3 regions of the Paenibacillus sp. JJ1722 genome follow, and region 1 is predicted to be linked to each of the others. Evidence: a T-box and tRNA genes for the amino acid it is inferred to sense, from the RefSeq annotation. Region 1 holds a T-box; the other regions hold tRNA genes.
What was found. The T-box of region 1 lies ahead of leuS (leucine--tRNA ligase). A T-box ahead of a tRNA ligase gene usually reads a tRNA of that ligase, here a tRNA-Leu.
Positions count from the first base shown of each region.

Region 2: it has a tRNA-Leu gene. The T-box ahead of leuS (leucine--tRNA ligase) is inferred to sense a tRNA for this amino acid. The anticodon was not compared.
Region 3: it has a tRNA-Leu gene. The T-box ahead of leuS (leucine--tRNA ligase) is inferred to sense a tRNA for this amino acid. The anticodon was not compared.

Region 1 is NZ_CP182500.1:4,117,782-4,128,640, reverse strand. Features, by position in the region: gene ACM1ND_RS18270 (transglutaminase TgpA family protein) at 1-1,285, shown strand, start outside; gene ACM1ND_RS18265 (YqeG family HAD IIIA-type phosphatase) at 1,430-1,960, shown strand; gene yqeH (ribosome biogenesis GTPase YqeH) at 1,953-3,080, shown strand; gene aroE (shikimate dehydrogenase) at 3,186-4,055, shown strand; gene yhbY (ribosome assembly RNA-binding protein YhbY) at 4,124-4,420, shown strand; gene nadD (nicotinate-nucleotide adenylyltransferase) at 4,438-5,028, shown strand; gene yqeK (bis(5'-nucleosyl)-tetraphosphatase (symmetrical) YqeK) at 5,012-5,608, shown strand; gene rsfS (ribosome silencing factor) at 5,605-5,952, shown strand; gene ACM1ND_RS18230 (S1 RNA-binding domain-containing protein) at 5,949-6,857, shown strand; gene ACM1ND_RS18225 (class I SAM-dependent DNA methyltransferase) at 6,861-7,634, shown strand; gene ACM1ND_RS18220 (tautomerase family protein) at 7,707-8,096, opposite strand; T-box leader at 8,281-8,538, shown strand; gene leuS (leucine--tRNA ligase) at 8,600-10,859, shown strand, end outside.
Region 2 is NZ_CP182500.1:572,115-582,973, reverse strand. Features, by position in the region: gene ACM1ND_RS02685 (glycosyltransferase family 2 protein) at 76-957, opposite strand; gene ACM1ND_RS02680 (glycosyltransferase) at 1,411-2,061, opposite strand; gene ACM1ND_RS02675 (DUF3231 family protein) at 2,353-2,871, shown strand; tRNA gene ACM1ND_RS02670 (tRNA-Thr) at 3,170-3,230, opposite strand; gene ACM1ND_RS02665 (MerR family transcriptional regulator) at 3,541-4,359, shown strand; gene ACM1ND_RS02660 (MFS transporter) at 4,384-5,559, shown strand; gene ACM1ND_RS02655 (transcriptional regulator) at 5,878-7,299, opposite strand; tRNA gene ACM1ND_RS02650 (tRNA-Leu) at 7,559-7,634, opposite strand; gene ACM1ND_RS02645 (hypothetical protein) at 7,678-7,821, opposite strand; gene ACM1ND_RS02640 (discoidin domain-containing protein) at 8,054-8,980, shown strand; gene ACM1ND_RS02635 (hypothetical protein) at 9,003-9,236, opposite strand; gene ACM1ND_RS02630 (tetratricopeptide repeat protein) at 9,415-10,827, opposite strand.
Region 3 is NZ_CP182500.1:3,932,528-3,943,386, reverse strand. Features, by position in the region: gene ACM1ND_RS17430 (ketoacyl-ACP synthase III) at 1-220, shown strand, start outside; gene ACM1ND_RS17425 (GNAT family N-acetyltransferase) at 421-969, shown strand; gene ACM1ND_RS17420 (glycerol dehydrogenase) at 1,103-2,206, shown strand; gene ACM1ND_RS17415 (hypothetical protein) at 2,393-2,608, shown strand; gene ACM1ND_RS17410 (glycosyl hydrolase) at 2,680-3,711, opposite strand; gene ACM1ND_RS17405 (hypothetical protein) at 3,743-4,021, opposite strand; gene ACM1ND_RS17400 (hypothetical protein) at 4,375-4,557, shown strand; gene ACM1ND_RS17395 (YnfA family protein) at 4,610-4,936, shown strand; gene ACM1ND_RS17390 (hypothetical protein) at 5,032-5,184, shown strand; gene ACM1ND_RS17385 (hypothetical protein) at 5,261-5,449, opposite strand; gene ACM1ND_RS17380 (hypothetical protein) at 5,580-5,738, opposite strand; tRNA gene ACM1ND_RS17375 (tRNA-Leu) at 5,985-6,070, shown strand; gene ACM1ND_RS17370 (MBL fold metallo-hydrolase) at 6,409-7,086, shown strand; gene loaP (antiterminator LoaP) at 7,583-8,104, shown strand; gene ACM1ND_RS17360 (4'-phosphopantetheinyl transferase family protein) at 8,246-8,998, shown strand; gene ACM1ND_RS17355 (acyl carrier protein) at 9,048-9,287, shown strand; gene ACM1ND_RS17350 (beta-ketoacyl synthase N-terminal-like domain-containing protein) at 9,284-10,522, shown strand; gene ACM1ND_RS17345 (hydroxymethylglutaryl-CoA synthase family protein) at 10,538-10,859, shown strand, end outside.

The DNA.
Region 1 (10,859 bases):
GCGGCATTCGACTGAGCAGGTCGTTCAGACCATTACGATGCAAAATGACCAGAGCTATCCTGTTCTGTTTGGCGCCTATTCGGTGCAGCGTGTTCAATCGGTGGACAGAGATTCACGGGCAGATGGGTTACATTGGAACCCGGAACAGGCGGAACTGCTTTGGAATCCATCCTCCCGAAGAACTGCTTATCCTAAAACGTATACTCTGGTATCACATGTCCCTGTGATCCCTGAGAAAGAGCTACGCACAAAAACTTTTAATGAGTTGTACGGAAAAAACAAACAGGATGCCTATCTACAAATTCCAGATGAGTTGCCACAGCGGGTTCGTGATTTGGCTCAGAACGTAACGTCAACGGCGAAAACGCCGTATGAAAAAGTCGGATTACTACAGCAGTATTTGCAGCAAAATTATGCATATACGAACAACCCGGACCTCTCACGGAAAAGAAGCAGAGATTTTGTGGATGCCTTTCTGTTTGAGATTCGGGAGGGCTATTGCGATTATTATTCCACCTCATTAGTCATGATGGCTCGCTCTGTTGGGGTTCCAGCCCGTTGGGTTAAAGGGTATGCACCTGGTCAGCAGACGTTTTCAGATGATGCAACAACGGGCGAAGGTGATGAAAATATGTCCTCTTACTCCGTGACAAATGCGGATGCTCATTCCTGGGCGGAAGTATATTTAGGTGAATACGGTTGGGTTCCTGTAGAAGCTACGCCTGGCTTTGATATGCCGCTGCTTACGGAACAGGAGGATTCAAAGACTCCAGAAGCCCCAGAGGTTAAAGATCAGCCTGAACCAGAACAGCCTGAGCAGAACCCGCAGACTGATCCGGAGGAAGGTTCAAAGATTCATCCTGTAATCATAGGTTCTGCTGCTGCAATTCTGCTGCTGTGGGCTGCTTATATCGTCTGGCGTAATCGGGCAGACATTCACTTTTACCTGCTGCGTTTACGCAGAGGTAAGCCGCTGACCCCGGATGAAAAGGTGGTCGTGGAAACTGAGCACTGGTTAAGGTACATGCGAAGAAAGGGATTTGTCCGCGCCAGTCACGAGACGCTAAGGGAATCAGTTGATAGATGGTCGCTAGAAGTACCGGAACAAGCTTCTATTTTACATCAGCTGCTTGGACGATTTGAACAAGCGCGTTATAGTCCCTCATCCGTAACCGCAGAAGATTGGCATATGGTTCGCCAGCAGGCCTCTCTGTTACACAAAGAAGGATGGATAAAACGATGGGCTGGAAGAAAAGCTGCGACGGATCAGAAGGATCAAGACTAGTCTATTTTTGATTAGGTTCAATTTGCCGTCTATTTTAATCTTTAGCTATATTTAGTGAAAAAGCTGTCCGTTTGTTGCGGATAGCTTTTTACTAAGCCATAGTAATATGGTATAGTTTGTCGTATGAAACTGAGGTGACCGACGTTGTTTGAAATGCTGATGCCCAAATTACGGGTGAATACCGTCTTTGATATTGATCTCGAAGGCTTGTATGCTCAAGGATATCGCGGCATTATTACGGATCTGGATAACACGCTGGTCGGCGCAAAAGCGCCGAATGCGACTCCCGAGCTGGTGGCCTGGTTTGAGAAGGTCAAACAGGCGGGTTTTAAGCTTGTCATCGTGTCTAACAACAATATGGACCGTGTATCCGTGTTTGCTACGCCTTTGGACATTGAATTTATACATGCCGCACGGAAGCCTTCCAACTCGTCTTTTCGTAGAGCCATCCGTATGATGGGGCTGACTCCGGAAGAGACTATTATGGTCGGAGACCAAATGTTGACGGACGTATTGGGAGGCAACCGACTGGGATTGCATACGGTGTTGGTGCTACCGATATCCATTCATGATGAAGGAGTCATGACCCGATTTAATCGGAGGTTGGAGCGAATCGCGCTCACAAGGTTACGTAAGAAAGGCTTATGGCTTGAGGAGGAAAAGAAGAATGACTGAAAGACCTGACGGCGGCACTGCCGTCAAATGTAGTGGTTGCGGTATCACCGTGCAGACCACTAGCCCGGAGCTTCCGGGATATATTCCTGAAAAATTGCTTACTCGCGAACCTGTCATATGTCAGCGTTGCTTCCGGATCAAAAACTATAATGAGACGTCTTCAGTGACGGTGAATCAAGATGAGTTCTTGAAGCTGCTCAGCCAGATTGGGGACAAGGATGCGCTCGTCATCCACATTGTAGATATTTTTGATTTTGAAGGTAGCTTGATTTCCGGTCTGCAACGCTTTGTAGGCTCCAATCCGGTTATACTGGCTGTGAACAAGACCGATTTGCTGCCTAAGGTAACGAATTGGAACAAGGTGCGTAACTGGGTACAAAAGCAAGCGAAGGAGCAAGGACTACGCACAGAAGAAATCGTACTGTGCTCAGCTAAAAAAAATCAGGGCTTTGACCGTCTGTTGGATGTGGTATCTGAGCTCCGTGGTAACCGTGATGTATATGTAGTCGGAGCGACAAATGTGGGTAAATCGACGCTTATTAACCGCTTGATTCGTGATTATAGCGATATGGAGCAGGAACTCACAACGTCCCGTTACCCGGGGACTACACTCGATATGGTGAATATTCCGCTCGACGACGGCAAGCACATTATTGATACTCCGGGTATTGTATACCCTTGGCGATTCAGTGAGATTGTCTCCCGTCAGGACTTGAGTGCTATTATGCCGGACAAGCCGCTGAAGCCTGCTGCGTATCAGCTTGATGCCGGACAAACATTGTTTTTCGGCGGTATGGCCCGATTTGATTTTGTGGAGGGTCAGCACCAATCATTTACCTGCTATATTAACGGTGGTCTTAAAATACATCGCACGAAGCTGGAGCGGGCTGATCAGTTGTTCGCTGATCATGCCGGGGAATTGTTATCTCCGCCAACACGCGATCAATTGGCAGAAATGCCGGAATGGACAAGACATGAGTTCCGCGTTCCACGCAAATCTCCATCGGACATCTACATTTCCGGTTTGGGATGGATCAGAGTGAATAGCGAGAACGGAGCTCTGGTTGCGGTTCATGCTCCTCGGGGAGTCCGTGTGCTTTTGCGGCCTGCGTTGATATAACGTTGCTGTAACCATGTTATAGGGCGGCAAGGAACAGGTACTGGTTCCTGCCGCCATTCATGTATTTGTGCGGCCTAATATTTTGCAATATGGGGGAGAGCAACGATGAACAGCGGGGAGTCTGAAGCGACCGAACAAGGTCTTGTACTATTGGGCGTATTGGGTGATCCGATCAAGCACTCCAAATCGCCTCTTATGCATAAAATAGCTTTACAGGCAGCGGGGATTGAAGGAGATTTTGTACCTCTTCATGTCAAACCGGATCAGCTGGAAGATGCCATGAAGGGGATTCGCGCTATGCATTTCCGCGGAGTCAATGTGACGATTCCCCATAAAGTCGAGGTTATGAAATATCTGGATGAGATTGATGAAGGGGCCAGACTCATTGGCGCTGTCAATACGATAGTGAATGACAATGGACGGCTCAAGGGCTATAACACGGACGGAATTGGCTACGTACGTTCCCTCAAAGAAGAGACTTCTGTCGATTTGAAGGGCGCAAGAATTGCTGTTCTTGGAGCCGGAGGGGCTGCTCGTGGCGTAATTCATGCTCTATTGGAAGAGCAACCGGAATCGGTTATTATTTTGAACCGAACACGTGACAAAGCTGAGCAACTGGCATTAGAGTGGACGACGGAGGCGATCCCAGTGAGGGGTTATTCCAACGAGGATGCCAAGAACGTGCTCGCCACAGTGAATGTGTTGATTAACACAACCTCGGTGGGAATGTCCCCTTTATCGGATGAACTTCCACTGGAAACGAGCTTGATTCCGGAGGGAATCATTGTGAGTGATTTGATCTACAATCCGCTGGAAACGAGACTTTTACGGGAAAGCCGTGAACAGCGCGGCTGCACTGTACATGGGGGCTTGGGCATGTTCGTGTACCAGGGGGCTGTGGCTTTTGAGTATTTTACAGGGGTTGTCCCTGCTGTAGAGCAAATGAGAGTGGCTGTGCTGAGTAGCCTGTCGTAAGTAAGATTGTACATTAAAATTATGGAAATGCTGCATTGCATATGTGGCGACGAAGGGGTTAAATATACATGTTAACAGGTAAACAAAAAAGATATTTGCGTTCAATGGCGCATCATTTGGACCCGGTTTTTCAAGTAGGCAAAAACGGTACGAATGAGCATCTTATGCGTCACATCAACGATGCGATTGAAAAGCGTGAGCTGATGAAAGTGCAAATTTTGAACAACTGTTTGGACGACAAACATGAAATTGCGGAAGAACTGGCCGCGGAGACAGGTTCTGAGCTTGTTCAGATCATCGGGAGCACTATTATTTTGTACAAAGAATCCCGTGATCATAAGGAAATCGAGTTGCCTAGAGGATAACACGCGGGGAGAAAATTATGAAAATCGGTATTATGGGTGGTACATTTGACCCAATTCATATTGGACATCTGCTGGCTGGAGAAGCGGCAAGAGATGCCTATGGTCTGGATCAAGTATGGTTTATGCCTTCTCATATTCCTCCGCACAAGCATCAGGCGGGGGCGAGCGGTAAGGAGCGTCTGGAGATGACGAGTGAAGCGGTAGCGGGTCATCCTGCTTTTGAAGTGCTGGATATTGAAGTGCTTCGCGGGGGAGTATCCTATACCATTGACACGATCAAGGAGCTTCAGGAGTTGCACTCTGCTGTGGATTTTTATTTTATTATTGGTGCGGATATGGTGAACTACTTGCCTCATTGGCAGGGAATTGAGGAACTGGCGCAGCGAATTTATTTTATTGGTGTTCGGCGCCCAGGGTTCCAGCTTGCGTTGGATGAGTTGCCGCATTATTTGCAGGACAAGGTACTGCTTGCGGATATGCCAGTGGTGGACATTTCGTCGACGGATATTCGAGAGCGTGCTGCGGAAGGGCGTACCATCCGTTATCTTGTGCCTGATCGTGTGCATGACTATATTACAAGGGGCGGTTTGTATGAAGTACAGCCGTGAGCAATTAATGGAAGCCGTATCTGGTCAAATGCCTGAAAAGCGCTGGAAGCACACACTAGGTGTTATGCATACCTCAGTTGAGCTTGCGCAGCGATATGGAGCAGATCCGGATAAGGCCGAACTGGCGGCTATTTTGCATGATGTAGCGAAATATTGGCCTGTCCAGCAGATGGAAGAGGTGATTCGCAGTCATCCCGAATGTGATCAGGAGCTTTTGGAACATGACAAGCAGCTCTGGCATTCAGAGGTAGGATACTGCGTTGCAGCAAGAGATTACGGAGTGGATGATCCGGAAATAAGGAATGCGATCCGCTGGCATACGTCAGGACGCGTAGGTATGAGCCTGCTGGATAAAGTCGTGTGTCTCGCTGATTACATCGAACCGGGACGGGATTTTCCGGGGGTTGAGCATATCCGTAAACAGGCAAAGAAAAGCTTGGAGCAGGGCCTTATCGCTGGATTTGACTCCACGATTACATTGTTGCTGGAAAAGAAAAAGGTTATTTTTCCACTGACAGTCTTGTCGCGCAATGACTTGATTCAACAACTAAAACAGAGAAAAACGGAGGTTCATGAATGACCCTAACTAATGAGCAATTAATGCAAACAGCGGTTGATGCTGCAAATGATAAAAAGGCAATGAATATTGTCGCACTGGATTTGCGGGGAATATCACTAGTAGCTGATTATTTTGTCATCTGCCACGGTAATTCGGATACACAGGTACAGGCGATTGCAACAGAAATTCGCAAACGCGCTCATGATGAAGGTGTAACCATCAAAGGAATCGAAGGAATGGATTCCGCCCGTTGGGTGCTAATGGATTTGGGGGATGTCGTAGTGCATGTCTTCCATCGCGACGAGCGCGAATACTATAACATTGAACGACTCTGGTCGGATGCTAAGGTTGTGGAAAAGGTATGAGTTTGATCGCCGGTACTTATGTCACCATTATGGTGGATCGTGAGGTATCTCCTTTCGGTTATTTTCTCACTGTTGGTGAGCAGGATGTGCTGCTGCATTATACGGAGCTGACACGTGAAATAGAAGTTGGTGAACGGTTGGAGGTATTTATTTTTCACGATACAGAGGACCGTTTGGCCGCAACTATGAAAAAGCCGTTCTTGTCGTTGGGCGAAATGGCAAAGCTTGAGGTGGCCGATGTGCATCCGCGTTTGGGTTGTTTCCTGGAGATGGGATTGGGTCGTCAGCTTTTGCTGCCGATTCGTGAGTTGCCAGAAAACCGAGATTTGCATCCTCGGGTGGGCGACTACGTGTATGCCATTATGGAGCATGACAAGCAAGGCAGATTGCGAGCTAAGCTGGCAGGGGAACAGGAGCTGGCTCCGTTGTGCTTCCACGCCCCTGATTCGTGGTTAAATACATGGGTGCAGGCGACTGTGTACAAGCCGCTTCAGATGGGCACATTCGTCCTGGTGGACGGAGGTGTGCTTGGTTTTGGCGCGATTGGAATGATTCATTCCTCGGAGCGTAACCGGATGCTTCGCTTGGGCGAAGAGGTCAAGGTACGGGTCACGCTTGTTCGGGAAGACGGTCGGGTCAATCTGGCGATGTCACCACGCAAGGAAGTAGGCCGTGATGAGGATGCGGATCGGCTGATTGCTTTTCTGAAAGAGCGTCCGGGCGGCGGCATGCCTTATTCCGACGCAACACCGCCGGATATTATCAAGCAACGGTTTGGTATCAGTAAATCCGCCTTCAAGCGTGCGATGGGCAAGCTGATGAAGGAAGGACTGGTTACACAAAAGGAAAACTGGACCTACCTGGTGGAGAATATACCTGAACCGAAGGACGGGAATGGGGAATAAAAAATGGCTTCTTACCGGAAGTTTGCCTATGTGTATGATGAGCTGATGCAGGACATGCCGTACCCGGACTGGTTGCGCTTTGCACGGCAGGCTTGGGATCAGTACGGGATGCCGCATACGGTGGCCGAGCTGGGCTGCGGAACGGGTTCGATTACGATTCCCCTAGTCAACTCGGGCTTCGAAGTGGCTGGAATCGACTTATCCTCTGACATGCTGGCAGTAGCCCGCCGCAAAATGGAAACCACTCCACAGGGACAGCGATTGTTTCGTGAGGGAAGCGTTCGCTGGATACAGCAGGATATGAGAGAATGGATTTTGCCCGAGCCTGTGGATTCTGTAATTTCTTTTTGCGATTGTCTGAATTACTTGTTGGAGGAAGAAGATATAATTTCTACTTTTCGCAGAACGCATGCTGGTCTGAAGCCTGGCGGAACCTTCTTGTTCGATGTACATCATCCGCAGACGTTTTTACGTTATGATGAAGAGCAACCATTCGTACTGGATGAACGCTCTATCTCGTATATCTGGACATGTGCGTTGGACACTCCCCGTTGTGAAATTGAGCATCATCTTAGTATCTTTGCGAAAGCAGAACAAGTAGGACGCAATCTATACCAGCGTTTCGAGGAAATACATGTACAACGTGCCTATGACCCAGACTGGATGAAGGCAGAATTGTCCAAAGCGGGTTTTCGTGATGTGAAGGTATATGCGGATTTTGAATGGGTAGAAGCAGAAGATGACGCGGCGAGACTGTTTTATGTTGCTGTAAAATAGCAAGGCTTCATTTAGCGAGTATGGGAAAAGAAAGACGCTTTTCATGATGACATGAAGGGCGTCTTTTTGCACTCATATATTCACTTTATAGCTCAGCTGAAGCTCATCACCCGGTACACCCCGAATGCCCCAGTTCTGTTTGGGTGTTTCAAATATAGTAATCTCAAGATCCTGTGGAGAAATACCCAAAAGATCGTTAATTCTTTGGAATAACAGGTTAATGAGTTGCTTCTTAGCTTCTGTCGTTCTGCCTTCAAAGATACTGATTTCAATAATGGTGTACGCCTCAGAGCGACCATCGGCATATATAAAGTCTTCCTGATCCATAGGAAAAAAACGATGAAACCTCTTGTCAGGAGGATATTTGAACGCATCCACCACAGCAGAATGAATCACCTCTGAAAGTTGCTTTTTGATTGGATTTAGAGTTTCTTTTATTCCGTAAATTTTAATCTGTGCCATTTCTCAGCTCACCTTTCTTATCTCAACTCATCTCAACTTGAAGCGATTTAATTCGAAATCATTATAAAACATTCGTATGCATGTGTCATGAACAATTAGTATGAAGAGGGTCTTTAACACCAAAGGTAGTCCTTATTTGACTTTTTTCGCGGTTTTCAATATAATAGTGCCATTATTAACGGTTAAACAATCGCTGATGAGGAATAGTAGCTTTGTCTGGACATGTAGAGAGCTGGCGGGTGGTGCAAGCCGGTTGACAGTGCAAAGTGAACTCGCCTCGGAGATATGCGTCCAACGCAGGAACGCCCTATACAGGTGCTTGTATCCTGTTATTAACCCGCATCGGATCACCTCCGTTATCAGGTGCAAAGGGAGTAGAACGCGAAGAACGCTTTCTGCTAACTAGGGTGGTACCACGGGAATATAACCTCTCGTCCCTAGCGCTGACACGCTACGGGATGCAGAGGTTTTTTTGTTGCATACCGTTTGAGGAGGAAAAGACAATGACAGACACACAGCCGAAGCACGGCTATCAACCGCAAAGTATTGAACCAAAATGGCAGAAATATTGGGATGAGAACAAGACGTTCCGCACCGGGGAAGAGCCGGGCAAACCGAAGTTTTATGCTTTGGATATGTTTCCGTACCCATCTGGAGCCGGCCTACATGTAGGCCACCCAGAGGGCTACACAGCTACGGATATTGTTTCACGATATAAAAGAATGCGCGGCTACAACGTACTGCATCCGATGGGTTGGGACGCCTTCGGTCTGCCTGCCGAGCAGCATGCGCTGGATACAGGGGAGCACCCACGCGAAATTACGGTGAAAAATGTAAATAACTTCCGCCGTCAAATCAAATCGCTCGGCTTCTCCTACGACTGGGATCGTGAAATCAGCACGACGGATCCTGATTATTACAAATGGACACAGTGGATCTTCATCCAGCTGTACAAGCGCGGCCTTGCATATGTAGCTGAAGTACCTGTGAACTGGTGCCCGGCGCTGGGAACGGTGCTAGCGAATGAAGAAGTTATTGACGGTAAGAGTGAGCGTGGCGGTCATCCGGTCGTCCGTAAACCAATGCGTCAATGGATGCTGAAAATTACGGAATACGCGGATCGTCTGCTGGAGGATCTGGAGGAACTGGATTGGTCTGAGAGTATTAAGGATATGCAGCGGAACTGGATCGGTAAGTCTACCGGGGCAGAGGTTCGTTTTCCAATTGAAGGCTATGACGAGCAACTCACAGTGTTTACAACCCGTCCAGATACACTGTTCGGCGCAAGCTACTGTGTGCTGGCACCAGAGCAGGAATTGGTGGATATTATCACTACGCCTGAGCAAAAGGATGCTGTACAACAGTACCGTGAACAAGCTGCTCGTAAAAGCGATCTGGAGCGTACGGATCTGGCCAAGGATAAAACAGGCGTATTCACAGGAGCTTATGCAGTGAATCCGGTGAACGGCGAAAAGCTGCCGATCTGGATTGCTGACTATGTACTTGCAGGCTACGGAACTGGAGCGATTATGGCTGTACCTGCTCACGATGCGCGTGACTGGGAATTTGCCAAGCAATTCGGATTGAATATCATTGAGGTTGTCCAAGGTGGAGATGTGGCTAATGAGCCATATACTGAGGATGGACCGCACGTCAATTCCGGCCCGCTGAATGGACTTACCAACGAGGAAGCGATTCCGAAGATGATTGAATGGCTGGAAGCTGAGGGCAAAGGACACGGCAAAGTCACCTATCGCCTGCGTGACTGGTTGTTCAGCCGTCAACGCTATTGGGGCGAGCCGATTCCGGTAATTCATCTGGAAGATGGAACGATCAAAACGGTTCCTGAGGACCAACTTCCGCTCGTACTACCGGAGATGGACAATATCAAGCCTTCCGGTACAGGTGAATCCCCGCTGGCGAACGCAACAGATTGGATCGAAACCATTGATCCTGAGACAGGTATGAAAGCACGCCGCGAGACAAATACAATGCCGCAATGGGCAGGCAGTTGCTGGTATTACCTGCGCTTTATTGATCCGAAAAATGACAAAGAGCTTGTATCCAAAGAGAAACAACGTGAATGGATGCCTGTTGATTTGTATATTGGCGGAGCGGAACATGCGGTTCTTCACTTGCTGTATGCCCGTTTCTGGCATAAGGTACTGTATGATATCGGCGTAGTGGAAACGAAAGAGCCTTTTTATAAGCTGGTCAACCAGGGTATGATTTTGGGCAACAACAATGAAAAAATGAGTAAATCACGCGGTAATGTCATTAATCCTGATGATATTGTCAATACGTTTGGCGCCGATACGCTGCGTATTTATGAGATGTTTATGGGGCCGCTGGAAGCGACCAAGCCATGGAATGAGAATGGGGTAGAGGGAGCACATCGTTTTCTGTCCCGCGTATGGCGCCTGTTTGTTTCCGAGGATGGTAGCCTGAACGATAAAATTACAAATGACGGCGGTAGCGATGAGTTCAATCGTACTTGGCATAAAACGCTGAAAAAAGTAACTGAAGATCTGGATGCACTGCGCTTCAATACAGCGATCAGCCAGCTGATGATCTTCACCAACGATGCATACAAAGCAGACCTTCTGCCGCGTGCAGCAATGGAAAACTTCGTGCAAATGCTGTCGCCGCTTGCACCCCATCTGGCCGAGGAATTGTGGCAGCTGCTGGGGCACAATGATAGCATTACCTACGCGGCCTGGCCTGCTTATGATGAAGCATGGACGGTGGACGCCGAAGTGGAAA
Region 2 (10,859 bases), 2.6 Mb from region 1:
GTAAACATAAAACACCCCATTTACGTATGCCCGCGGAATATTAGGATACTTTCCAATCGCTTGCTGATATCTTTGTTAATATGGGAGATGGGATATACACCGTGAAAAAGCCATGCTTAATAGTTCCTGATTGTAAATCTGATACTTACAGTTTTGATCCAACACCCAATTCGCAAATCCTACAGCTTTAGTGTAGCAATTATAATCATAGGGATTAATTTTAAACTCAAGAATATCCAGCATAATCTGATTCTCTTCATCTGATAATTCCAAACCCAACTGGCTAAACTGTCTTTGTCGAATTCTCCGAGCAGTGGCGTCTTGTATTGCTTTGTGTTGATTGGACACTTGTCCTTTGTGTTGACGATAATACAATAAGTTTATGGGGAGGTTCGCTATTTGTACCTGTGAAGCTAATCGGTTCCACATTTCGTAGTCTTCGGCATGAGGATAATTACTATCATATTGAATGTTTAGCCGATGTATCATGCTATTGCGTATTATTGTGACAGGATGGCAGATACAGCAATGAAATAACAACCATGTTTTAATTTCTTCATGACTGGCCGGATTCACCTTAAGTACTCCTCCACTAGAAGTAGTAAAAGCAGCACCGCATACATCAATTAAAGGATTTTGATCCATAAATGATATTTGCACATCCAATCGATCTGGCGTAGAAATATCATCGCTATCCATACGAACGATATATTCACCAGTTGCCCTATTGAATCCCTCGTTTAAAGTAGCGACCAAACCTTGATTGGTACTATGAAAGATTTTAACCACTCTAGGATCTGTTATCTGTGAAATAAGAAAAGCAGATCCATCTGTTGAGCCATCATCAATAATAATTAATTCAAAATCGGAATAGGTTTGAACTAAAATACTGTGGACTGCTTCCCAAACATAAGCCACAGTATTATAAACTGGCAGTATAACTGAAGCTCGTGGCACAAGAAGTTCCCTCCATTCTACATTTTAAAATAAGAAAATATTATTTTACATAAAAGCGAACTTCCCTATTTTTCTCGAAAACTAGTTCTTCATATATTCATGTTCTAAGTATATGTATTGGAATACGTTTCGAGGCGGCTTCTTGGTAAAAAAGGTCCTAACTAAAAAGAACTTGTAGAACTGACAATATAATTTCCCCTTTTAAAAAGATTATTGAAATAAAATAGGATTATTGTAAATTTTTCATTCATTAACCACCTTACCTCCGGCCTACGCATTACGAGTGCTTCGTAATAGAATCAATAGAACTGGGCTTGTGGGAGAACGTATTTCGGTTCGACATACCGACTGCATTCATAGTTGTATTAACGATTCATTAAACCGATAAAAAAGCTTTTTATACCACCCTTTGGGGTGATTATAGAAAGCTAATCTGCTTTGCAGCTATAGCGCTTAAAATTTTCCAGGGAACTGTTTGACAATGCCTTCTGTCAGGATGTCCGCTAAATGAATCATATGGATCTCGTTTTTGTCGGTTGATGCAATACCCGCTTTCCAATCTCCTTTGATATAGTCAAGAACTAATTCCGTAATCAACTGAAGGTGCGTATACAGCATATCTTGTAGTGTTTTAAACTGCCAGTTCGGATTCGCTGCACTTAAAAATTTGGCGATATCATCGGCGTTTGTACGCCAATCCGCCTCTAGCTTTTTCACATCCGCCTGATTACCCGCTTTAGCAGCCGCTACAATTTTCCCTGCGATTAGAATATGCTCCCTCAGAAGATCAGCCAGCTTATTACCAGCGGCTTCCCCATAATAAGGCTTGATCACATTGCCTATATCTTGCTGGTTCCGTAAAAGCCGGTCCAATACGTCCTTCTGATCTTGAAGATTAGATATGGCGCTGACAATATAGTTCCTCGTCCATATCGTATGGTCGATCCATACCTTCTGCATATCGCCTTTCAGTTGCACCATTTTGGAACTTAGGCAAGTAGAATCCTTCTCCTCCCCTACCTTCGCTTGCGCGACTACTAACGGAGTCATGCTAAAAACGAGCGCCAAGGTTAACGGCAATGCCAACAGCCATTTGTTTTTCAATTCATCTGCTCCTCTGTACTTTTGGAATAAAACAGGCTGTCTTATTATGGTTGAAATATCCGTTTTTAATTCAAAACACAAAAAAAGCCTGCCGGTGATTAGCCAGCAGAGCGACTTTATATACGCTTCAAAACATGAAATCATTAATGCAACAACAACCATTATCTTCATTTTTTCAACATACGTATTTAGCATGCCCAATAGAACTTATTTCATATACACACATTAATTCTTTACTACTGGGAATCATAAATTTGTACATCATTAAAATAAACAAGGAGTGGTTTTATAATGGGTATCCTAAGCGGGAATCCAAAAGACGAGCCCATGCATTACGGAGAAATTTATAGTGTGTGGCAGTTGTCAGCGTTAGCGAAAGGCAGCGTTTCATTTTACCAAGCATGTTTAAACCACGCAGGAGACAAGGAACTCAAAAAAATACTGGATGATCTTATTGATCAAGCTAAACTGGAAATCCAAGAATGCGACGCAATGCTTACTGATAATGGGATTGCCCCAGCTCCTATTTTGCCTGAAAGACCCCCTGTGAAACTTGAGGATATCCCGGTTGGTGCAAGGTTTACTGATCCCGAAATTGCAGCTAAAATCGCATTAGATACCTCTGTGGGATTGACATCTTGCAGCCAAGCTATGGGTCAATCCATTAGAGAAGACATCGGGGCTTTGTTTGCAAAATATCATCTAACTAAGACTGCTTTGGGAGTCCGTATTCTAAAAATGAACAAAGAAAAGGGTTGGCTAATACCTCCTCCTCTTCAATTAAAAAGACCTGAACCAGTTAAAGCCTAAATTTCCTGTACGATTCTTCAACACACCGTTCCTTAGATTGTTTAACAAAAATCCCCGCCGACCAGTTAAGGTTTGCGGGGATTTAATCTTATTTAGAGTATTTACTTAACTTCACCGTTTGATATTTTGAGTAGATGTCTCCTTTGTAAGATATAAGGAGATAACAATCCTAAAGTTAAGGGCGCATGCAATTGTAGTTATAATATGAATTGATTGGGAGAAGAATGCTCCCTCCAACAAAAAAGCACGTCCTCCAAAAAGCTTGGAAGCCATGCTGTGCTTGAGTTTCATTGAATGCTGGTGAAGGGAATTGAACCCCCGGCCTACGCATTACGAGTGCGTTCCGGTACAGTTCAGGATAGATTAATGAATATCTAGAGGATGCCGTGATAAGTGGCATCCTTTTGTTCGCTAAAGGACAGTTAGGCCATAGCTAGTGCTACAATCGGCATGAGAGAAATTTCTCGAATAAATAAAAGCATCTTTTGGAAGTATTTTTCAATAGATAGATTAACTCAATTACTAAGGCTTGAACCAACAAAATCCATAGAGTGGTGACAAGGATGGCAGTCGGTCTTAGCTATAAAAAGGAAAAGCATTCACATCCTTGACTTTCCCCTGCACGGGAAACTGTATACTCACATTATGTTATAGATTGGAGATGATATTTTGTTCAAAATCAGTGCATTTTCCAGGCTAAGCAAGGTCTCCTTAAAAACACTGCGTTATTACGACCAGATTGGCATACTTAAGCCGAGAAAAGTGGATTACGATACGGGCTACCGTTACTATTCCGCAGATCAGCTTCTTGAGCTCAACCGAATCTTAATCTATAAGGAATTGGGTTTTACATTGCCCCAAATTAAACAGCTGCTTCAGGAAGATATTTCATTGGAGAATATTCAAGGCATGTTTAAGCTGAAAAGAAGTGAAATCCAGCATATCATCGATACGGAACAAGCCAAACTCGTCAGGATTGAGGAGCGTATGCAGCTTATAGAAAAAGAGGGGCAATTCGAAACGGGTCAAGAAATCAGAGTCAAGGCAGATGGTGCTCAATCGTTTTTTTATCAGAAAACATGCGGGAAAGAAGAAGACATTCCGGATTTGTTACGTCAATTTGATCAGTTATTAATACCGGAAATTCGTCAATTGATTCAAGGTCCTCAGGTTGTTTTGTGGAAAGAAATCGACGGAAAAGAGGATGAGTTTGAGTTTGAAGTCGGTTATTTTTTAACCTGTGAACTGCGATCATTTCCAGAACCGTTTCGGCTACGGACTCTCCCTCCTGAACCGATGATGGCCACAATGGCTTTTCATTCAAATTCTAATTTTGATTGTGCGGCCTGTGTTCATTTAGCTAAATGGATTGAGAAAAATAACTATAAGATCAAGGAAAACGAATTAGGTAGGGAACTATATTTACCGTTAACTCCAGAACGAGATGCACAATTCATAGAAATACAAATTCCCATTATAAATAGATAACTGAAGAAGGTGGAGTGGGGTAAATTGAAAAATAAACGGATCATCTATGTCCTGGCACTGGCTGTTTTTCTGATTGGAACCATTGAATATATTATTACGGGAGTCATTAAGATGATCGCTGTGGACTTGGGAGTATCTACTTCAGAAGCTGGGTTATTGGTGACTGTGTTTGCTCTCGCCGCGGCCATTGTCGCTCCGATTTTGATTGCATTAACGATCAATGCAGATCGCAAGAAACTACTAATGACCACCCTTGGTGTGTTTATTGCCAGCAACGGACTTATGTTTGTAGATCTTGCTTATGAAACAGTACTATGGATACGAATTATCCAAGGGGCTAGCGGAGGAATCGCTACCGTTGTAGCCATGGCAGTAGCGACACGACTCGTTGAAAAAGAAAAAAGGGGCAATGCCATCGGTATCATTTTGATGGGGCTTAGCAGTTCGCTCGTACTCGGTGTTCCCATGGGCACATTTTTTAGTGAGATGTTTGGATGGAGAGTGCTATTTGTTTTAATCGGATTATTAAGTGTTCTTCCATTACTTATCATCTATAAAAAGGTTCCGGCAATCAAAGAAGAAGAAAAGGTTACCCTCAGAATGCAGCTCTCTATTTTAAGAAATCCAACCATTCTGATGGCCTTGGTTATTACGTTATTTTATGTCGGCGGCTATTCTACACTGTTTACTTATATTACGCCTTTCTTGCAAGCCACGTCCTCTCTTTCCATGACAGAAATTAGCGGTGTTCTGTTCCTGGCGGGCATTTGCAGCTTTGTCGGATCAAGAGTGGGCGGACAATTGGCAGATGCAAAGGGATCGAAATTTACCATTTGTCTCGGGCTCATCTTACAAGGGGCGACTCTTCTTTTATTCGCTCTAGCCGGAGTCAATCTCTTGGTATTAATCTTGGTTTTAATGATTTTTATGTTAGCAACTTGGAGTATTTCCCCGGCCCAGCAACTTTATCTGGTTACTCTGGCGCCTCGAAATCCGGACATTGCTCTTAGCGTAAATACTTCGTTCATCCAATTTGGTTTTGCACTGGGATCTGGATTAGGTGGGCTAGTCATCAGTCGTACATCTGTCCTATATTTGAATTGGCTGGGTTTTGCCGCTGTAAGCATAGCTTTACTTCTTGCCATCTTACTATTTAAAAAAATGAGCAGTAGGACTGGAACCCCTATTGTTACTAAATAAGAAATGGACTGGACACCCACATCCAGTGCAATTTCAAAGATGGTATATATCGTCTTAAAATACAGATCCTAGCTTAATGTAGCTGCAAACAGTTCTATATCCGATTTTGACACTTTATATGTATGATTCATGCTGATCACCTTGATAATTCATTCGGTGAACGATGTAGTAATTCCTTCAACAAAAATCCCCGCCGACCAGTTAAGGTTAGCGGGGATTTGCTTTGCTTACGTTTAAGCACCTCCAATGGTAACGTAAGGCTGAATACTATTGTGGTGGTTAAGGGCTTGATCCGGCACAGTAACAATAAACAAAAAGCTAGCCGCGATGATCAGCAGTACCATTTTTTTTAACATTGGTCATCCACACCTTTTCAATGAAATTTAAAAATGCTGCTTTAGTTTCTGAAACTGCATAATCCCGAAAATGTAAAAACAAACCCATACAGTTTATAAAATTAGTCTCATTATTTAATGTATGATAACTTACCATTGCATACATCAAATGTTTAAAACCATCAATGTAAGAGCCTCGATGTAAATAATAATAAGCTAACTCGTAACCAAACCACGCGATATAATCCGGTATCACCTGTTGGGTATACATATCATCTGATGATGGTTGCTGTTGTGCAAAAGCGTTTATTTCGGCTTCAAATTGTTGAAGTATACCTTCCACATCTATGTTATATTGGTTTGCTGAAATTATAACATTCAACAGTTTTGAGATTTTCTCATTCTCGTTAGTGGCTGATGTCACTGCAATATATTCAACATAATCTTGAAGCACACTTATATCTCCTGACAACAGTTTATATACGTAAGTATTACCTTCTGCCCAACTTTTAAACAAGCTAACCCAGTGTTGAGTGTCGTCGTCAGTCTCTTTGACCCAATCTAGATTAGCGTAGGTGTATGTATAATCTAGAGCTTGTTGATAGTCGCCTTGGGCTTCACAGACACTTGCACACAATAAATCGGCATATGAAATATATACAAACAACGGGCGACTTAGCTTCTTGGCAGACTCATCACGCTCTCGACTCTCTTGTTGATGTTTTAACGAATATTGAGCTTTCGCTTTCTGCTTCATTTTTTTCGCCGCTTCATCTACCTTGTTCCATTTACGCAAAGACCTGTACACATTAGCCAAGTCCTTCAATGCATCAAGCTGGTCTATTTCATCTAGGCGTTCAATAAAAGCTTCAAATATCGTAGCTGCACTGAGATTGCGACTTTGATCGTCTCCAACTTGAATCGTGAATATACGATATTGACAGATGGCTAAACGTTCAGAATGTTGGTACTTCTCCGCTTCAGCTACGCCCTCATAGAGCAGCAATGCAGCCTCATGTCGTCCCTGTGCTAATAGTACTTCTGCTATATCAAATAGTTTAGGCGAATAGAGTACGTTGTCCATAATGCTTCCCACCACTCGACGGATCGCATCCAGCTTGTCCAACTCCGCACAGCGAAACAAAAACGGCTCGATTCGTCTCATATTCGGGGGAGTGTCGATGATGTAGTTTTCTATAAATAAGTCGTAAAAGTAGCCCTCCGGTAAATCCATAGCTTCAGTAATTAGGTCAAGCTGGTTAACAGACATAGACTTATTCCCCGTCACAATAGCACTTACTATTCCCCTATTCATGCCTGCTATATGCCCGAATTGCGTTAGACTCATGCTCTCTTGTTTTAAGTATCTGTCTAATTCTGCTCGTATCGTAGGTGTATGCTTCATGCCATAGCCACCCTTCGCATAAACTTTCCATAATTTTTAAAAACATACTTCATTTTTCACCAAAATTAACCACCTGTCAATATACTATGCAACTAATGTAAGAATTCGATTTTTAGCATGAAACGAAACAAAGAACTAATTATATATAGCATAATAATCCTACTAAAAAGACCTCAGCGTAGAAGATTGTCCAAAATCACAAAAAAGCGCGCCCTCCAAAAGCTTGGAAGCCGCGCTGTGCTTGAGTTTATAGCTATGCTGGTGAAGGGAATTGAACCCCCGGCCTACGCATTACGAGTGCGTTCCGGTACAGTTCCTATAAGTATCAACATACCCCCAAAGTATGTAGTTATCTAATTATGTTCTTCCTAAGGTTCCTCAAATATTTATAAATAATCCGAAGCCGTTAGAAGTTTTGTTAGAAGAAAATAATTGAGGCAACAAGACGGGATAGATGCCTTGCACAGAAAAAATAGCCGCCGGTAAAAATACAACTAATCCTCTCACAAATCCTTTTATCATATGACACCTCCATAGTAAATAAATCTTCTCTATTCTATATGGTGAGGTGTGTCGAAGTATCGCATAGCTTGTCACAAAACAAAAAAAGACCTTTCAGTTCATGGTGTACTTGAGAGAGTAAATTTAAATCTTCTATTAAACTTTATTTTGAATATATAGACATTAATGTTTAGACATCCCTTTTCCTTTTTTGTATGCTTACTAAGCAAATAAAACAAAAAGGGGAATATTCGTGAAAAAACTATTGTCGACCTTGTTTTCTTTATTTTTGCTTCTGAGTTTTGCACAAGTAACACATGCAGCTACTCCAGAATCCATCAGTTTAATACCTGTTATGAAAACTGATACTACCCCTTCAGGTAAAATCAGTTATAGTGCCGCACGCAGTGGTCTGGAAGGATATAGAGCATTTGATGGAAAACCGAACTATAGTACAAATGGAACCTATAGTGCTTGGGGTACAGCGCCTCAAAATGGGTGGCTTGCTTATGAGTTTCCATCTCCGAAAATTGTTACTAAATATGTTCTTTATTACGGAGGCTACACTACTAATAGTCCACCAGATGCTGGCAAGGATATGCCTAATACTTGGACTTTCGAGGGGTCGAATGACGGAAAAAATTGGACCGTTCTTGATAATAAAGCCGAATATATTTTCACCGAAGGAGCTAATGAATTTTCACTTAAAAACAAAGATCAATTTAAAACCTACAGAATAAATATTACTAAAAATAATGGAGCTACTGGCAAGGATGTCAATCTGGCCATTCATGAAATGGAAATGTGGGGTTACGACCCTGCCACTCAAACTCCCGATCCTGTAGATCCAACACCAAACCCAGATCCCACACCAAGTCCTAATCCTGATCCGTCTGAACCTACAGATCCAACTGAACCAACCGAACCATCACAACCAACTGGTGACCGCGCTATTCTGACTGTAACAATGGATAATGGGTTTGACAAAGAATTCGATCTGAGTAAAAAAGAATTGAACGCCTTTATCGCTTGGTACGATGCTAAAGATGCTGGTAGAGGCCCTTCATTCTTTTCCATTGATAAGCACAATAACAACAAAGGACCATTTAGCAGCCGTAAAGACTATGTAATTTTCAATAAAATACTCACATTTGAAGTAAGTGAGTATTCAACTAAATAAACAACAAAGGACTCCATACTGGTTACATACCAGCGGAGTCCTTTTTCACATCTACTCTAAATTCAAACTGATTACGGAAGAAATAAGATCCGTTAATCTTAATCGACTCCGGTGTAATCTTCTCAACCATTCCACCATAGTCCACAATATCTATCAAATCCTCGCCCAACGGCTGTATCACATATACTCTTGCCTGGCTTAATGCAGCAGCAAATAGTTCTAAATCCGATTTTAACACTTTATATGTATGGTTCATGCTGATCACCTCATTTAGCTATTCGGTGGATTGTGTAGAAATCCCTTCAATGTAATAAATCCCCGCCGACCAATTAAGGTTAGCGGGGATTTGTTTTGCATACGTTTAAGCCCCTCCATGCTGTACTTGAGGCTCTATACCATGCGAGTGAATAGGTACAGTAACAATTAACAAAAAACTAGCCGCAACGATCAACAGTGCCATTTTTTTTAACATTGTTCATCCACACCTTTTCAATAAAATTTAAAAAATTTGCTTTGGTTTCAGGAGTCGCATGTTCCCGAAAATGTAAAAACAGCCCCATACAATTTATGAAATAAGTCTCATTATTTAGTGTATGATAACTTACCATTGAATACATCAAATGTTTAAAACCATCATCGTAGAAACTTCGATGTAAATAATAATGAGCCAACTCGTAACCACACCACGCAAAATACTCTGGTACCACTTGTTGAGTATACATATCACTTGATGAGTGTTGCGATAATGATACAATGTCTGTTTCAAATCGTTTAATTATATCACTAACATCGATATCATATCGGTTAGCCGCTATCATAATATTCAGCAGTTGGATGACCCTGTCTTCTTGAGTTGTATCTTCCGCCGTATCAATATATTCAACATAATCTTGTAGCACCTTTGTATCTCCAGATAAAAGCTTATTCACAATAACATTAGCTTTTGCCCAGTGCTTAAACAAGCCAATCCAGTGTTGGGTATCCTCATCGGTCTCCTTAACCCAATCTAAATTAGCGTAGGCATATGTATATTGAAGAGCTTTGTCGTAATCGCCTTGGGCTTCATAGACACTTGCACACAACAGGTCAGCATAGGAAATGTATACAAACAAAGGGCGAGTCAACTTCTTATGCTCGTCACACTCTCGATTTTTCTGTTGATGCTTCAAAGTGTATTGGATTTCCGCTTTAGCTCTCATTTTCCTTGCCATTTCGTCAACCTTGTCCCATTTACGCAAAGACCTGTATACATTCGCCAAATCCTTCAATGCGTCAAGCTGGTCTATTTCATCCAGACGCTCGACAAAAGCTTCAAATACCGCTGCTGCCCTGATGTTACGGCTTTGATCGTCTCCAGTTTTGATCGTGAATATACGATATTGACAGATCGCCAAACGTTCGGAGTGCTGGTATTTCTCCACTTCTGCCACGTTCTCGTAGAGAACTAATGCCGCAGCATGTTGCCCCTGTGTGAATAGGTTTTCCGCAATTTCAAATAGTTTGGGCGAATACAGTAGATTATCCATGATGGCTCCCACCACTCTACGGATCGTATCCAACTTCTCCAATTCCGCACAGCGAAACAAAAATGGCTCGATTCGTCTCATATTCGGGGCAGTGTCGATGATATAGTTTTCTATAAATAAGTCGTAAAAGTGGCCTTCCGGTAACCCCATAGCCTTAGTGATTAGGTCAAGCTGGTTAACAGACATAGGCTTATTTCCTGAAACTATGCTACTTACAATTCCCCGGTTCATGTCTGCCATATGTCCGAATTGCGTTAGACTCAAACCTTCTTGTTGTAGGTATCTGTCTAATTCTGCTCGAATCGTAGGTGTATGCTTCATGCCATAGCCACCCTTCGCATAAATATTCCATA
Region 3 (10,859 bases), 190 kb from region 1:
GTTCTCGTTAGCAAATGTATTGAAGATTCAGGATCACTTGGAGCTAGAGGATGCCCAAATGATTTATGTGGGTGATCGATATGGTTACACAGGTACCAGTAGCCCGTTCATTGCTCTATATGAAGGTATTGAATCGGGTCGTATCCGGCGCGGTGATTATGTACTGTTCTGGACGATTGGAGCTGGATATCAACTGGTTGCTATGTTATTTAAATACTAGGAATATGAAGACCTTGCAGCTGCAAGGTCTTTTTGTGTATCACACAATGACAACTGTAATGATTTGGTTGTGTTATGTTTGATTATTTTGTAAAATTTAAACATTGAATTAAAAGGGAGAGCTTATATTGCGGACATCGGATAGCATGACAATTATGACGGAAAACATGGCACACAATTCATAATAGGAGCTGAAGAGTCATTAAGATCGAAAATTTATTTTATGGAGAACGAATAAAACTGGCCGCAGTCAGGGAAGAAGATGCCGAAGTGATGTTCAAATGGGGTGAGGATGCGAAGTATCTGCGAAATGTAGATACGGATTTGGCGCTCCCTTACACGTTGAAACAGATGGAGTCAGAAGGATCTCCCAGCTCTAACGAGGTCTATTTTCGATTAAGAACATTGGCAGATGATGTCTTGATCGGATTTGTTGCTATCCACGGAATTGAGTGGAATAATCGTAGCGGGCAGCTGGCAATAGGTATAGGTAATACGGACTACCGTGGCAAGGGCTTTGGGGCAGAAGCTGTAGGTCTCATTCTTCGTTATGCGTTTTATGAGCTCAATTTAAATCGGGTCGGCTTGGATGTGATTGAGTACAATACACAAGCGATCCGAACTTATGAGAAGGCGGGGTTCCAGCTTGAGGGTAGAGTTCGTTCCGCTGTTCTTCGTGATGGTAATAGTTATGATCGTATCATGATGGGTATCCTGTATTCTGAATGGCGCTCGACTGTTCAAGTATAATAGATACACAATTTGTTCATAAAATATTCCATAATAAGCCTTTTAATAACGTGAAAAGAGGTTTATAGTTAAGGGGTCACATGCCCAAATGGTTATTAATTTGAGTATGAGTCAAAGCTGAGGAGGAATTTACATGGCAAACGTTGTAAGGTCCGTCACTTCACCCAAGAAATTTATTTCTGGACAAAATCTGCTCTCGTCGTTAAATGACTATATTAAGGATTATGGCGATAAAGCCTTTGTTATTTGCGATGAGTTCATACTTGAAAGGGCCCAAAAAGAGGCAGGTGCTTCAATTGAAGCAGCTGGTAACCAGGTGGTCTTCGAGAAATTCCAATATGAATGTACAAAAGAAGAGATTGATCGTAACCGTGAATTGGTGCGTAAACATGGTTCAAACATTATCATAGGGATTGGCGGGGGAAAAACGTTGGATACCGCCAAGGCAACCGCTTATTATGAAAAGCTGCCTGTTGTTATTTTCCCAACGATTGCTTCTACAGATGCTCCTTGTACCGCGCTTGCGGTTATATACAAAAAAGATGGCTCTTTTGATGAATATCTGTTCCTGCCTACTAATCCAGACGTTGTACTGGCGGATACAGGCATTCTGGCAGCAGCGCCTGCACGTTTCTTTGCAGCTGGAATCGGTGATGCACTGGCCACTTATTTTGAAGCTCGTGCTTGCTATCAGGCTAACGGAGATAACCTGGTTCTGAACAAGCCTTCCACTACAGGATTGGGACTTGCTCGTCTTTGTTATGATACGTTGCTGGAAAATGCTGTGAAGGCCAAACGTGCTGTGGATCGGAAAGTATATACTCGTGCGGTGGAGGATACGATTGAAGCTACCATTTATCTGAGCGGTGTTGGTGCAGAATCAGGTGGGTTGGCAGCAGCACACGCCATTCATAACGGCATGACGGCTGTTCCTTCGCTTCATAAAGCACAGCATGGTGAGAAAGTTACATTCGGTTTGTTAACCCAGCTAGTGCTGGAAAATGCACCGAAAGAAGAACTGGAAACCGTGATTAAACTGGTTAAGGATGTAGGCCTTCCATTGACGCTTCGTGACTTGGGTGTAGAGGAATTTGTTGAGGCTGAATGGCGCCAAGTGGCTGAAGCTGCTTGTGCATCGAATGATACAATGGTCAACATGCCGTTCCCGGTTAGTCCTGCTGACGTGTACAATGCAATCATTGCAGCGAATGCAATAGCAGAATCCTATCAAGAATAGTTTCTTCCTAAATCACGAAAATGGGTTTACAAAAACGGGTCTGTCACATCAATGGCAGACCCGTTTCGTTTACGTGCACTAACATGTGAAACGAAAGAGGGTACCAGGGACTTATATCCTATCTTGTTCTGACCGATATACATGTAACAGGGAAATTAGGTTGGTTACACAGCAGGAGGAGATTTGATGTTGGTGCATGGTAAAACACGTAGGGGCAACTTGTACATCCATATGTCCAGCGGTTTTCACAAAATTGGAGATTATCGGGAAGAATATTCTGTAGCACCGGGTGATCGGCTGATGTCTAGACTGTCCAAGCGGATCTACACCATTGTATCCGTACATCTTGGTGAAGAGGCGTATGCCGATATTGATCTAGAAGAGGTTATTAGAAATAGTTAGAGTGCTTTATTTGGATTTGGTTAAAAAAAGCTTCCACTTTGCTCCTAGAGCGAAGTGGAAGCTTTTTTCTTTCAGCGTAGGGACTCATGAAGAAGGTCTCGTGTGATGATATTATTTTGGTTCATAAAATGTCTGATTGCTGTTTGTGAATTGGTTGCAGACAGCTCCTTTCCCCATGTCATGGCATAGGCCCAGGCTGGCTGATTTTGCAGCACCTTCGCACTTGGCAGAATATCACTTTCTCCGATTCCCATAGGCTTGCCCTGCGCAAGCTTTAGCAATTCGGTGTAGTAGGAGGGTTTGTAATCATTGTTATAGATATCAGCTGCAAGAATATCTACTCGGTTAATACCTGGGAAGGACAAATTATAGGGAGTGCTATATGCGTTTGGAGCATTGGGACTCCACACCCACAACAGGTTATCCAGATGATGGACATGAGTGAACCGATCATACATTAGATTCCACAACTTAGCATAATTTTGCTTGTTTCCCCACCAAAACCAGTTGCCGTTCATTTCATGATAGGGCCTCCATAAAACAGGTACATCCGCGTCTCGTAAGGTCTTAAGGGACAAAGCCACCTCATCCAGATCAGCGATCAGTTGTTTATATTGCGGGGTACCCGGCGTGATGTAACGATTAAATTCAGCTTGAGTAATTTTTGCTTGTACGTTTTTCCACGTTTTAGGTTTGCCAGGAAGCGCCTGATGGAAGGTAACAGCTACGATTCCGCCGTCCTGACTCCATTGGATAGCACTATTCACAACATGCTGACGTTGCTCTCGTAGGGCTGTACGGGACTGGTTAGCCAATCCTCCAAACTCATAGCCGTGAAGTCCTGCGTATTGTCCGCTGATTTGTTGTAGCTTGTTATTTTGTTCATCCGGTGCCTCTAAGTAATCATGCTGCCCGGAAATTAGCATATCATCCGGTACATTAGATAGGTAGGCAAGTAATTGCTTGGCTTTGGCAGAGGCCTGAACATTAATTGGCGGGGCGGCATCGGCAACAATGAATGATTGCTGAGAGCCGCTGAAGAGTAAAACAAGCATTAGCAGTAGCACCCTCTGTAACCAAAAGCGTGTTGAGTGAGATTTCATGGCGCTCCTCCTTTGATGCATGGTAATGGGATTAGTATTTTTCTTTTTGCTTTCTAAGCTGTATATAGGCGCTAATAATAATCACCAGCAGACTAATCGTGGCCCATCCATTGAATTCCTGTAAGTGTATCCAGTTATCCCACACAAGGAAACCTAAAATTACAACGAGCAAACCCATTGCAAGATACATTTTGGTTTGTGCTGGACGTTGGGTTCGTTTTGAAATCCAATGTATGATGCCGAGAACGATGGCTGCCTGAAATAAAAATATGCCCATCATCATTAAACTTGCTATAAAGATTGGGGACATCGGTATCCTCCTCCTGGGTTTACAAACAGAATATGCAGGTTGTAACCGGGATGTGGATTCTTAGATGTCAATTTAATTATAAGTTGAGTAAACAAATGAGCGCTGGTTACGATCTTGAACAAGTTGACTAAATTATACCATAACTACCGTCCTGCAATGAAAGACGTCTAAATACCCACTCTACCTTGATTCGACATCATACTTTATATTCAGCGAAATATTGACATATGGATGTACACTTCACATATATGAAGATGCAATCAGAAATATATGTGAAGTATATGCATAAGAGCAACGCGAAATCGACGGAAAAGTTTGGTATGATTAAAGTGGATTGAAAAGGAGGTGCTCTTATGAATGAAGAAAACAGACCATTCTCTAGGTCAGCAGATGCTGAAGGAGCCAAAGCGAACTTTGATGCCAATCAGCGGAAGCTTCTCTCCGAGGGAGTGCCTAGCTTATGGCGTCAGGTCAGCAACCTGCTGATTCTGGTTGGCGTGATTGCATTGATTATCCTTTTAGGTCGAGTGCTCTAATGAGATATCCAAAAAAATCGAAAAGAATTTGAAGAATTAGGGATGTGAAATGGTGTTAAAGGCAGCTTTACTTTTTATATTGGCTGGCATCGCTGAAATTGGAGGAGGATATTTGATTTGGCAGTGGCTGCGTGAAGGAAAGACATGGTATGTCGGACTTTGCGGCGGAGTAATCTTGGCTGTGTATGGAATCATTGCTACCTTTCAGGTTTTTTCCTCCTTTGGGCGTGTATATGCAGCATACGGAGGTGTCTTTATTGTTCTTTCCATTGCATGGGGCTGGTGGATTGATAAAAAGACACCCGACTTGTACGATTTCATTGGTGGATTGATTTGTTTGGTCGGTATAGCTGTAATCCTATTTCCGCGATCAGGATGATAGGACGAAAAACCCTATTTTATTTTTGAAAACATGACTATAGGTCTACAAAAATAAGCTTCATATTCCGAAATAGAACTTAAGGAGGGGGTTCTATGAACTGGAATCAAATGAAGCTTAGATTGAAATTTGGTAGTGCTGTACCGAAGAGTGAAGGTAATTTCTCTTTTGGTATCATGTGTGGACTCTTAATCAGCATCGTGCTGTGGATATCAATCATTGGCTGGATCATGCTGATCTTTAAGTGATTTTACGAAATCACTGTACATATCAAAACAAATGAATTAAGGACTGCTCACAAACCTGTGTCTTATTACCCATGCTTTATTTTGTGAAATCGTTACGTAACTTGTCTATCCCGCGACCTATGGCTTCATCAATCATATCAGTAGCAGCAGGTGTATCTGCATCGGTGTCAGGAATGCGATTAAATCCTGGCTCGCGCTTGTCCAGGGATTGTTTATGTTCGATTTGATCGTCAGTACGATTCTTTTCAGAGTTATTATCTCTCATAGCACATCACAGCTCCTTTTATTAGGCATATTCAGCTTCTATACTTTACATAAACGCTTGTGCTCCAGACTAAACGTTGATAAAAATAAAACCGGGAGGGAGTAAATCCCGCCCGGTACTTCCCAAACAACTAGCGATGCTCAATCAGATCAATCGCTCCCAGAACAACATGAGCCAGTCCGAAACCGAGAATGCCTGTAGCTGCAAGTTTGTACTTACTGCTCAGCAACACAGCGCCTGAAGCCGATACTACCGTTCCAAGAACAGCTGGAATCATACCTTCACGCATTCGTAACACCCCTTCTGGTAGTTTGGAAAGACGTTTATTAGTGTAATTCAAATGTGCACAAGTTATACAAAAAGAGAATTTTATTATTTTTTTTAAAAACACTTTACAATTCGATAAAATTATCGTATTATATGTTGGTGCCCAATTGAACGACATTTACATAATGAGAACACTTCTTAATCAGATGCGTGTTTCTCAGATACTTGTAAGACAAGTAAGTGTGAAGATTAGCGTTCCTAAATTTATGCCGGGGTGGCGGAATTGGCAGACGCACAGGACTTAAAATCCTGCGGTAGGTGACTACCGTACCGGTTCGATCCCGGTCCTCGGCATTCTTGATTTATAACGGACACATCAAAGTTAAATGAACGAAAATAACGCGAGGTTCTGTGTACCTGCGGAATACTCCGTAACAGGTATGTAGGATCAACAAAAAACGTCTCACCGTTAACATACGGAGAGGCGTTTTTTGTTTTGGAAAAATTAAGCGATCTTGTAACAGAGAGTTGGAGCCTTTCTATTGCATCAATTGTTATAATCATAGGACAACGAAATTAGGCCTTTATAATTAAATAGTAAGTATTTCTAAAAAATGAAGTGGCCCAAAACCTTAAATCAGAATGTTGTTGTTTTTAATTAACTATTGGGAAGGTGGTTCGGTGAAGCTGATATGAATCTGACTTTTCATATGGAACAGTTAAGAGTCTGTTTTATGAATTTCATCAATTATGTATATTTTGTAATGGATGAGAAAACAAGAGACATAGCTATTGTTGACCCATCATGGGATTTATTGAAAGTAGAGTTCTATCTTCAACAATTGAATGGCGATCTCAAAGCGATACTATTAACTCACTCACATTGGGATCATATTAATTTGGTAAATCCACTCCTGGAAAAATATAACCCGCAGGTATTCATGTCAACAAACGAAATCGATTTTTATCATTTTAGATGTAGAAATTTACATTCAATTAAAGACAAGGATTCAATCCAGGTCGGTGAAACAGAAATTAAAAGTCTTTTGACTCCTGGACATACCGCGGGAAGTGTATGCTATCTTTTATCAGATCGCTTATTTACTGGGGATACAATATTCATTGAAGGTTGTGGCTTTTGTGACCCAAATGGAGGAAATCCAATAGAATTATATAATAGTGTTCAAAAAATAAAGCGAGAAATTGATGACTCTATTCAAATTTATCCTGCTCATTCATTTGGTAAAGCGCCTGGTTTTACACTCAATCACCTCATGGATGAAAATATTTATTTTCAATTTACGAGTAAGGAATCTTTTATTAAATTTAGAATGCGTCCGAACCAAAAGGGCCTGTTCGATTTCAAATGAGTCTGTATTGTGGCCCAGTTCTAATGGTGAGAGAAAATCTTGAATATAAAAAATAATACATAACGATCTATCATTTGTCTGTGCCCCAGATGCTCAAGTTAACTAGAGTAAAACACTCGGATCAGTTCTTTTATAAGCCGCCAGAAACGTTGAAGCTGTATTCGAAAGATAATAATGACTTCAAATTTAGCATTTTCAGAAAGGTTTGCGAATCCAATCATGAACTTGGCCGTTTCCAATCAACTGTGAATTGACAGGGTTTGAGTAGAGGATTATAATGGAAAAACATTATTCCAATTATATGATTATATGAAAAATAAAGGAACTTTTCTGTGGTTAATCGCTGGCGGGTCACGTTAACCATCAAAGAGGGATATATCGTGAGAGATTGTAGCTTATCAAGTAGGATAAGTGAAAGGGCGAAGCTATGTATATGGGTAGTAGTAGACATTATAGGAGATGATTTGGCAGTACGTTTTTATAGGAGATGAGTTAAGTGAGCTGGTACGTGTTTTTTGTGCGAACGGGTAGGGAAGAACAGGTCAAGCAGCTTATTAATGAGTGGTTGGATTCTGAAGTCTACAAACCCTTTATACCACTCCAAGAAAGACTCTTTAAAGTAGCAGGAATAGTAAAGAAAGAATGGGCTCCTTTGTTCCCAAGCTATGTATTTATTGAGTCGAATTTACCTGACTTGCAGTTCGTAACCAGTACAAATTCAATGATTTGCACTTCTAGTGATATCATTCGTTTATTGAGATACTCGAAGTTTGAAGCTTCAATGAGAGATTCGGAGAAACAAATGTTAGAAAGTCTATGCAATGATAGCTATTGTATAGAATCATCAACTGGAATTATTGAAGGAGACAATATATGTATCCTAGATGGCCCACTTAAAGGAAGGGGGAGTATAGTTAAGAAAATAGATAGACATAAACGACAAGCGGTCATTCAGTTAGAATTTATGGGTGATATCAGGTTAGTGAGAGTAGCTTTGGAAATTATAAGTAAGGTTTAAAGTGGAGAACTCGTGACGAGTTCATACTCCATGAGGAAGCTTTCAGAACCCTTAAGGGATTTGAAGGCCTTTTTTGATTTGGACTGCTAAGTTAGTAGTTTACTAGGGGGGATATGCGTAGCCTCGTATGCAGAACAACTAATGTTGAAGCGGGAAGATGCCGTGATGAAGGCGGCCGTCAGTTTTGTCCATGCAGATTATAACGCAGACGCTCCCCTTGATCGAGAAGTCTTTCATTCGGATGAGTGTAGTTACTTCGAGAGTTTGGTATTCCATCGGCGGAAATCCAACTTTGTGCTTGGCAGGCTAAGTGCCAAACAAGCAGTTTCGGTGCTGTTAAGCGAGCCAGACCTGCGCAACGTAAGTGTGGAGTCAGGTGTCTTCGGCCAGCCCATGCTTCGAATCAATGGTGTCCACAGCTATCAGGTGAGCATTGCCCACTGCGACTATATCGGAGCGGCTGTTGTTTTTCCCGAAGCACATCCCATGGGCATTGATATTGAGAGGATTGATTCTAAGCGAAATAAGACAATTGAAAGCCAACTGACGGCGGAAGAAAAAGGAAGAATCTCTGTCGTGCGGGGAGTAGGGGAGTACTCAGCTTTATTGACGGTTTTTTGGACAGTGAAGGAGGCCCTGTCGAAAATATTGCGAACAGGTTTTACAACATCGCTGCATGTACTTGAAATGAATGAGACCAGGTTTGTGGATGGATGCTTCCAAAGTACATTTTCACATTTTCCACAATATGCTGCCCAGTCTTACCAGTTAGGTGACTATATCTGCACGATTGTAGCACCGAGGAAGACGGAATGGAGTATGAATACTTCTCGGCTTTATGAAAAATTCAATGCAAGTTTTCATCGAAATCCGTTTGTAGATCATGTTTACTGAACACCAGGTTTGTTGAGTTTTAAATCATTTATTTTTTAGGAGGATACCCATGCATAAGGAAGAAGTATTCGATATCGTTAAACGTTGTATTCGTGAAGTGCTTCCCGAATTACAAGATCACACGTTCGAGTATGGAGATCGATTGGTGGATTTGGGTGCAGATTCAGTAGATCGGGCTGAAATTGTAAACAAGACGATGGAAACATTATCTCTTAATATTCCGCGCGTCGAATTGTCTGGCGTGAAAAATATAGGGGAATTGACAGATGCACTTTATGCGAAATTATGAAAAATTATGAAAAACCTGAGTTAGTCGTTACGGGGATTGGCGTGACTTCGGCGATTGGGCAGGGGAAGGCTGCTTTTGCCTCAGCGTTGTTCAAAGGGCAGCATGCATTTGGCGTCATGCAACGCCCGGGCAGAAGAGGCGAAGCTTCAATTATAGGTGCGGAGCTGCCACCCTTGTCTTATCCGAATGCATTATCCAAACGAATGTTACGTACAGCATCATTTTCGGGGCAGGTGGCCATGGTAACCCTTCAAGAAGCCTGGGATGATGCTCAATTGGATAACGTTGATCCTAGCCGTATTGGACTGGTGGTTGGAGGCTCCAATTTTCAGCAACGGGAGCTATTTCAGACTTATGAGGCCTATCGGGACAAAATGTGCTTTGTACCGCCGACCTATGGGGTTTCCTTTATGGATACTGATTTGTGCGGACTATGTACCGAACAGTTCGGTATTCAGGGGTTAGCTTATACCGTCGGTGGTGCATCCGCGAGTGGACAAGTCGCAATCATTCAAGCAATTGAGGCAATTCAAGCAGATCGTGTTGATGTTTGCATTGCAATGGGGGCATTGATGGATATTTCGTATATGGAATGCCAGGCATTGCGATCCTTGGGAGCGATGGGAAGCGACCGATATGCCGATGAACCTGCAATGGCGTGTCGACCATTTGATCAGTCGCGGGACGGGTTCATCTATGGGGAATCTTGCGGGGTTGTAGTCATAGAACGGGCCGATTCTGCCGTGAGGCTTCGGGAGAAACCTTATGCCAAACTTGCAGGATGGGATATGGGAATGGATCGAAACCGGAATCCCAATCCCTCCTACGAAGGCGAAGCCCGAGTGATTAGAAGAGCTTTGGAGAAAGCAAAGCTGCTACCGGAAGAGATTGATTATATTAATCCCCATGGGACAGGCTCGGTCGTTGGAGACGAGATAGAAATAAAGGCATTACAGGATTGTAAATTGTCACATGCCTATATCAATGCAACTAAATCCATTATCGGTCACGGCTTGAGCGCGGCAGGAACTGTTGAAATTATTGCTACTCTTTTACAAATGTCGGAGTCGAGACTTCACCCTACCCGTAATTTGGAGGAGCCTATCCAATTGGACTGCAATTGGGTGAAGAATGAGTCCGTACCAGCAATTATTCACAATACTATGAATCTGAGCATGGGCTTTGGTGGAATCAATACTGCCATTTGTATGCAAAAATGTGAGTCGCGTATTTGAGAGAGGGGGACGATTATGGTTGTCGTGGGAATTGAGGCAATGAACGTTTTTGGTGGCTCTGCCTATCTGGATGTTATGCAATTAGCCCAACACAGGCAATTGGATCCTGCAAGGTTCGAAAATTTATTAATGAAAGAAAAGGCGGTTGCCCTACCTTACGAAGATCCAGTTACCTTTGGAGTAAATGCGGCAAAACCGCTGGTGGACGCTCTTTCAGAAGCGGAAAAAAACCGAATCGAAATGCTTATTACCTGTACGGAATCAGGTATTGATTTTGGAAAATCAATCAGTACATATATTCACCACTATTTGGGGTTGAATCGGAATTGCAGATTAT